Regions from separate parts of the Streptomyces sp. NPDC020801 genome, predicted to be linked through region 2. Evidence: predicted binding sites of a transcription regulator. Region 2 holds the regulator's gene; the other holds the start of a gene.

Region 1 (3,408 bases), on a different contig from region 2:
AAGGAGCCCCACACCTTGGAACGGACTGCGACGGCTGACGCCGCGGCCTCGTCGACGCCTTCGAGCGCCCCCCTTCCGCCGGACGCGCCCGCGCACTACGAGCTCATACTCAACGGGCTCGCGGACGTCTCGCAGCTGCTGGACGGTATGCCGCAGCAACGTTCCCGGGCCGAGGCCGGTGCCGTACCGCGGACCGCCTGCGCGGCCGTGTCCGGTCCGGCGGCGAGGATCCCGGCGCTCACGACGGTCACCCCGGCAATGCCGGACACGCGGCCGGAGCCGGCCCCCGGTCCGTGTCCCGGCCCGCCTCCCGCCTCCCGCCTCGCCGCGCGGCTGCGCGTGCTCCGCCCCTGGCGGCTGCTGCCCAGCCCCACCGGCACCCCGTTCACCCTCGGGTACGCGGCCCTGCTGGCCGTCACCTCGCTCATCGCCCGGTACGCCGACCCCGCGGTGATGGACTTCCTCTACCAGAGCTCCAGCACGGACGTCGCGCACCTGGTCCGGGCGCCCCTGCTGGTGCTGCCCGCCAGTGCGCTGTGGATCGCGGGCGGTGTGACGTCGCCGTACGCCCTCTGCTTCCTGCTGGTGCTCACCGCGCTGGAGCGCCGGACGGGCGGCCTGCGTACGGCCGGCGTCTTCCTGTTCGGGCACGTGCTGGCCACTGTCGCCACCGAGGTCCCCGTGGGGCTCGCGGTGCTGGCCGGGGACCTGCCCGACAGTTCCCTGCACCGCCTCGACTACGGCATCAGCTTCGGCGTCGCCACCAGCGTCGGCGCTCTGTCCGGCCTGCTCCCCCCGTGGCTGCGCTGGCCGATGCTCGTGGTGTTCGTCGGGACGGTCCTGGAGGACCTGTACACGTTCGTCGACCCGATGACGAGCTGGGGCCATCTCATCTCCGTGGGCCTCGGCATCGCGACGTGGCCGGTCATTCGCCGGCGGCAGCGGACGCTCGCCCAGGAGCCGGCGGCCTCCCGCTGAGCCGCGGGAAGGAAATTTCTCCCGCTCCTCCACGCGTTCTCCTCCACACGTTTCCCCGGCCCCTTGGCTCGGCTTCCCCGTGTCTCGGCCCTCCTTCCGCTCTTCCGGCCCTCCTTCGACCCTCCCGGCCCTCCCGGCCCTCCTCCGGCCCCGCTTCGTCGCCTGCTCCGTCCGCTTCCTTCCTGCCTTCTCCCTGCGTTTTCTCCCCGCTTCTGCACTGATCGCTGTGGGCGAACAGCCGTTGGGGAACATACGAAGGCTCACGTGCATTGAGTCGGCATAGCTCAACTTGACTGCCGAAGGGGAGATCATGGCTGCTGAGTCCACGGCGTTCACACCGCTCGCCTTGCCCGTGCTGCCGCTCGACGACGAGGTCGTGCTGCCCGGGATGGTGGTTCCGCTGGACCTGAGCGACAACGAGGTGCGCGCCGCGGTCGAGGCCGCCCAGGCCGCCGCCCGCGCGGAGCCCGGGAAGCCCAGAGTGCTGCTGGTGCCCCGCATCGAGGGCACTTACGCGACGACCGGTGTGCTGGGCACCGTCGAGCAGGTCGGCCGGCTGGCCGACGGTGATCCCGGCGCGCTCATCCGCGGCCGCGGCCGCGTGCGGATCGGCGCCGGGACCACCGGCCCGGGCGCGGCGCTGTGGGTCGAGGGCACACGGATCGAGGAGAGTGTGCCCGATCCGCTGCCCGGTCAGGTGGCGGAACTGGTCACGGAGTACAAGGCCCTCGCCACCGCGTGGCTGCGCAAGCGCGGCGCCTGGCAGGTCGTCGACCGCGTCCAGGCCATCGACGACGTCTCCGCGCTCGCCGACAACTCCGGCTACTCGCCCTTCCTGACCACCGAGCAGAAGATCGAACTGCTGGAGACCGCCGACCCGGTTGCCCGCCTGAAGCTCGCCACCCAGCAACTGCGCGACCACCTCGCCGAGCAGGACGTCGCCGAGACCATCGCCAAGGACGTCCAGGAGGGCGTCGACAAGCAGCAGCGGGAATTCCTGCTGCGACGCCAGCTCGAGGCCGTCCGCAAGGAGCTGCGCGAGCTGAACGGCGAGAACGGCAAGGATCCTGCCGAGGAGTCCGACGACTACCGTGCCCGCGTCGAGGCCGCCGACCTGCCCGAGAAGGTCCGCGAGGCCGCGCTCAAGGAGGTCGACAAGCTGGAGCGCGCCTCCGACGCCTCGCCCGAGGGCTCCTGGATCCGCACCTGGCTCGACACGGTCCTCGACATGCCGTGGAACGAGCGGACCGACGACAGCGCCTCCGCCTACGACATCCAGGGCGCCAAGGCGGTCCTGGACGCCGAGCACGCGGGCCTGGAGGACGTGAAGGAACGCATCGTCGAGTACCTGGCGGTGCGCAAGCGCCGAAGCGACCGCGGCCTGGGCGTGATCGGCGGCCGGCGCGGCGGTGCCGTCCTGGCCCTGGTCGGGCCGCCCGGCGTGGGCAAGACCAGCCTGGGGGAGTCCGTCGCCCACGCCATGGGACGCAGGTTCGTCCGGGTCGCCCTCGGCGGCGTCCGCGACGAGGCCGAGATCCGCGGCCACCGGCGTACGTACGTCGGCGCGCTGCCCGGCCGGATCGTGCGCGCCATCAAGGAGGCCGGGTCCATGAACCCGGTCGTCCTGCTGGACGAGATCGACAAGGTGGGCTCCGACTTCCGCGGCGACCCGGCCGCGGCCCTGCTCGAAGTCCTGGACCCGGCGCAGAACCACACCTTCCGGGACCACTACCTGGAGGTGGAGCTGGACCTGTCGGACGTCGTCTTCCTCGCCACCGCCAACGTCCTGGAGGCGATCCCGGAGGCCCTTGCCGACCGTATGGAGATCGTGCGCCTGGACGGATACACCGAGGACGAGAAGGTCGTCATCGCGCGCGACCACCTGCTCCCGCGCCAGCTGGAGCGGGCCGGCCTGCACAGGGACGAGGTGACGATCGACGAGGCCGCGTTGCGTAGCCTCGCCGGCGAGTACACCCGCGAGGCGGGCGTGCGCACCCTGGAGCGGTCCATCGCGCGGCTGCTGCGCAAGGTGGCGGCCCAGCACGAACTGGGCGAGCGGGAGCTGCCGTTCACCGTCACCGCCGGCGACCTGCGCCCGCTGATCGGCCGGCCGCACCATGTGCCGGAGTCCGCCCAGGACCCGGCGGAGCGCCGTACGGCGGTCCCCGGTGTGGCGACGGGCCTCGCGGTCACCGGCGCCGGTGGGGACGTCCTGTTCGTCGAGGCGTCCCTGGCCGACCCGGAGACGGGCGCGGCGGGTCTGACCCTGACCGGTCAGCTGGGCGACGTGATGAAGGAGTCGGCGCAGATCGCGCTGAGTTTCCTGCGCAGCCACGGCGCCGAGCTGGAGCTGCCCGTGGGCGACCTGAAGGACCGGGGCGTGCACATCCACTTCCCGGCGGGCGCGGTCCCCAAGGACGGTCCCAGCGC
Region 2 (3,408 bases):
GCAGCAGTTCGGCAAGGAGGGCGAGCCCTTCGACCCGACGATCCACGAGGCGCTGATGCACAGCTACGCGCCGGACGTCACGGAGACGACGTGCGTGGCGATTCTGCAGCCCGGGTATCGGATCGGCGAGCGCACCATCCGCCCCGCGCGGGTCGCGGTGGCCGAGCCCCAGCCCGGCGCGCAGACGGTCAAGCCGGCCGAGGAGTCCGGTTCGGCCAAGTCCGCCGAGCAGGGCGAGGACAAGGACAGCGGTGGCCCGGAGGAGGGCTGACGTAATAACCAACGACGCAGGAGAGGAGGGACGTCGGGGATGAGCACCAAGGACTTCATCGAGAAGGACTACTACAAGGTCCTCGGCGTCCCCAAGGACGCCACCGAGGCCGAGATCAAGAAGGCGTACCGGAAGCTCGCCCGCGAGTTCCACCCGGACGCCAACAAGGGCAACGCCAGGGCCGAGGAGCGCTTCAAGGAGATCTCCGAGGCCAACGACGTGCTCGGCGACCCCAAGAAGCGCAAGGAGTACGACGAGGCCCGCGCCCTGTTCGGCAACGGCGGGTTCCGTCCCGGTCCCGGGGCGGGCGGCGGCTCCTTCAACTTCGACCTGGGCGACCTCTTCGGAGGTGGCGCGCAGGGCGGAGCGCAGGGCGGTGGCGGCTTCGGCGGCGGTCTCGGTGACGTCTTCGGGGGCCTGTTCAACCGCGGTGGCGCGGGCGCGGGCGCGGGTACGCGCACCCAGCCCCGGCGCGGCCAGGACATCGAGTCCGAGGTCACGCTGAGCTTCACGGAGGCCATCGAGGGCGCCACGGTGCCGCTGCGCATGTCCAGCCAGCAGCCGTGCAAGGCCTGCTCGGGCACCGGCGACAAGAACGGCACGCCGCGCGTGTGCCCGACCTGTGTCGGCACGGGGCAGGTGGCGCGTGGCTCGGGCGGCGGCTTCTCCCTGACCGACCCCTGCCCGGACTGCAAGGGCCGCGGTCTGATCGCGGAGAACCCCTGCGAGGTCTGCAAGGGCTCCGGGCGTGCCAAGTCCTCCCGGACGATGCAGGTGCGCATCCCGGCCGGCGTCAACGACGGGCAGCGCATCCGGCTGCGCGGCAAGGGCGCTCCGGGCGAGCGGGGCGGACCGGCGGGCGACCTGTACGTGGTGGTGCACGTGGGGGCGCACCCGGTCTTCGGCCGCAAGGGCGACAACCTCACCGTCACCGTGCCGGTCACCTATCCCGAGGCCGCCCTCGGCGGTGAGGTGCGCGTGCCCACCCTCGGCGGGCCACCGGTCACCCTGAAGCTGCCCCCCGGCACGCCGAACGGCCGTACGATGCGGGCCCGTGGCAAGGGCGCGGTCCGCAAGGACGGCTCCCGCGGCGACCTGTTGGTCACCGTGGAGGTGAGTGTCCCCAAGGACCTGTCGGGGAAGGCTCGTGACGCGCTCCAGGCGTATCGCGAGGCGACCGCGGGCGAGGACCCGCGGGCGGAGCTGTTCGAGGCCGCGAAGGGAGCATGAGTGAGATGGACGGACGCCGTCGCAACCCGTACGAACTGACGGAAGACACCCCGGTGTACGTCATCTCCGTGGCCGCCCAGCTGTCCGGGCTGCACCCGCAGACCCTGCGTCAGTACGACCGGCTGGGCCTGGTGTCCCCCGACCGCACCGCCGGGCGGGGCCGCCGCTACTCGGCCCGGGACATCGAACTGCTCCGTCAGGTGCAGCAGTTGTCGCAGGACGAGGGCATCAACCTGGCCGGCATCAAGAGGATCATCGAACTGGAGAACCAGGTCGCCGCGCTGCAGTCCCGCATCGCCGAGATGCAGGCGGCCCTGGACGGCGTGGCGGCCACCATGCGGCAGCGCGAGGCCGCCGTCCACGCCTCCTACCGCCGGGACCTGGTCCCCTACCAGGAGGTCCAGCAGAGCAGCGCGCTGGTGGTGTGGCGTCCCAAGCGGCAGCAGCCCGACTGACGCGGAACGAGTGGACAGAAGAGGCCGGGAGGGCCGGACGGCCCTCCCGGCCTCCCTTTGTGTGCGCATGGCCGAGATCGTTCGTTCCTCTGCTCGATGACCAAAGGTTGTTCGGATCTTTGCCCGACGATTGACCGTCGTCCGGTGGAGGGTCCGTAACGGGCGTTTGGAGAGGGTTCCGCAACGTTTTCCAAGGTCTTCACAGAGGAAGCGGAGCGTGGTGTTGTCATCTCGTTAAGTGCTTCCGCTTGACGCCGGTGGTCGCCTCCGCGTTGGCTTTTCAGTCACCTGGGTCGCAATGCTGCGCCCTCGTCCGGAAGGCACCAGAAGTGAGCACCTCGATGCGTCGTATCGCCATAGCCGTGGCCGCGTCCACGCTGACCCTCTCGCTGGCCGGTTGCGGGGCGCTCGGCGGGTCGGGCAGCAGCGCCGACGCGAGCCCGACCAAGGGCGGCGACATGACGGTGGGCCTGCTTCTGCCGGAGACGGCCAACACCCGCTACGACAAGTTCGACTACCCCATCATCAAGGACAAGGTGGCCGCACTCACCCGGAACCGGGGCAAGGTCGACTACGCCAACGCGGGTGCGGACGCGAACAAGCAGGCGAGCCAGTTGCAGCGGATGATCGACGACAAGGTCGACGTCATCCTGCTCGACGCCGTCGACTCGCACGCCATCGCCGGCGAGGTGAAGAAGGCCAAGGACGCGGGCATCCCGGTCATCGCCTACGACCGGCTCGCCGAGGGCCCGATCGACGCGTACATCTCCTTCGACAACGAACTGGTCGGCGAGGTGCAGGGTCGCTCGCTGCTCGAGGCGATGGGGGCGAGCGCCGACAGCTCCTCCAAGATCGTCATGATGAACGGCTCGCCCACCGACCCGAACGCCAAGCAGTTCAAGCAGGGCGCGCTGTCCGAGCTCAGCGGCAAGGTGACGATCGCCAAGTCCTACGACACCAAGGACTGGAAGCCGGAGAACGCCCAGGCCAACATGACCGCGGCACTCAGCGAGGTCGGCAAGGGCAACATCGTCGGCGTCTACGCGGCCAACGACGGCATGGCGGGCGGTGTCATCAAGGCCCTCAAGGCCGCGGGCGTCACCAACCTGCCGCCGGTCACCGGCCAGGACGCCGAACTCGACGCGGTGCAGCGGATCGTCACCGGCGAGCAGTACATGAGCGTGTACAAGTCCTACCCGACGGAGGCCGAGACCGCCGCCGAGATGGCCGTGGCCAAGGTCCAGGGCAAGGACATCCAGTTCGACGCCCTGACCCGGGACAAGGTGAGCAGCCCGACCAACAAGGACGTCCCCTCGCAGCTGGTCTCCGTGGTCGCCCTGACCAAGAGCAACATCAAGGACACGGTCGTCGCCGACGGCATCTACAAGCTGTCCGACATCTGCACCGGCAAGTACAAGTCGGCCTGCGCCTCGATCGGCCTCAAGTAAGGGC

Evidence for each region. The regulator HspR, encoded in region 2, represses chaperone genes until heat shock. The targets are predictions, from matches to a motif close to TTGAGNNNNNNNNNCTCAA.
Region 1: a site for HspR is predicted at 1,248-1,266, ahead of lon (endopeptidase La). Genes of this name have one in related genera too.

What each region holds. Positions count from the first base shown of each region.
Region 1 covers NZ_JBIRST010000001.1:844,600-848,007, forward strand. Annotated here, with positions in the region: gene ACH4UM_RS04005 (rhomboid-like protein) at 16-978, shown strand; gene lon (endopeptidase La) at 1,289-3,408, shown strand, end outside.
Region 2 covers NZ_JBIRST010000021.1:25,447-28,854, forward strand. Annotated here, with positions in the region: gene grpE (nucleotide exchange factor GrpE) at 1-271, shown strand, start outside; gene dnaJ (molecular chaperone DnaJ) at 311-1,501, shown strand; gene ACH4UM_RS32795 (heat shock protein transcriptional repressor HspR) at 1,507-1,956, shown strand; gene ACH4UM_RS32800 (sugar ABC transporter substrate-binding protein) at 2,298-3,404, shown strand.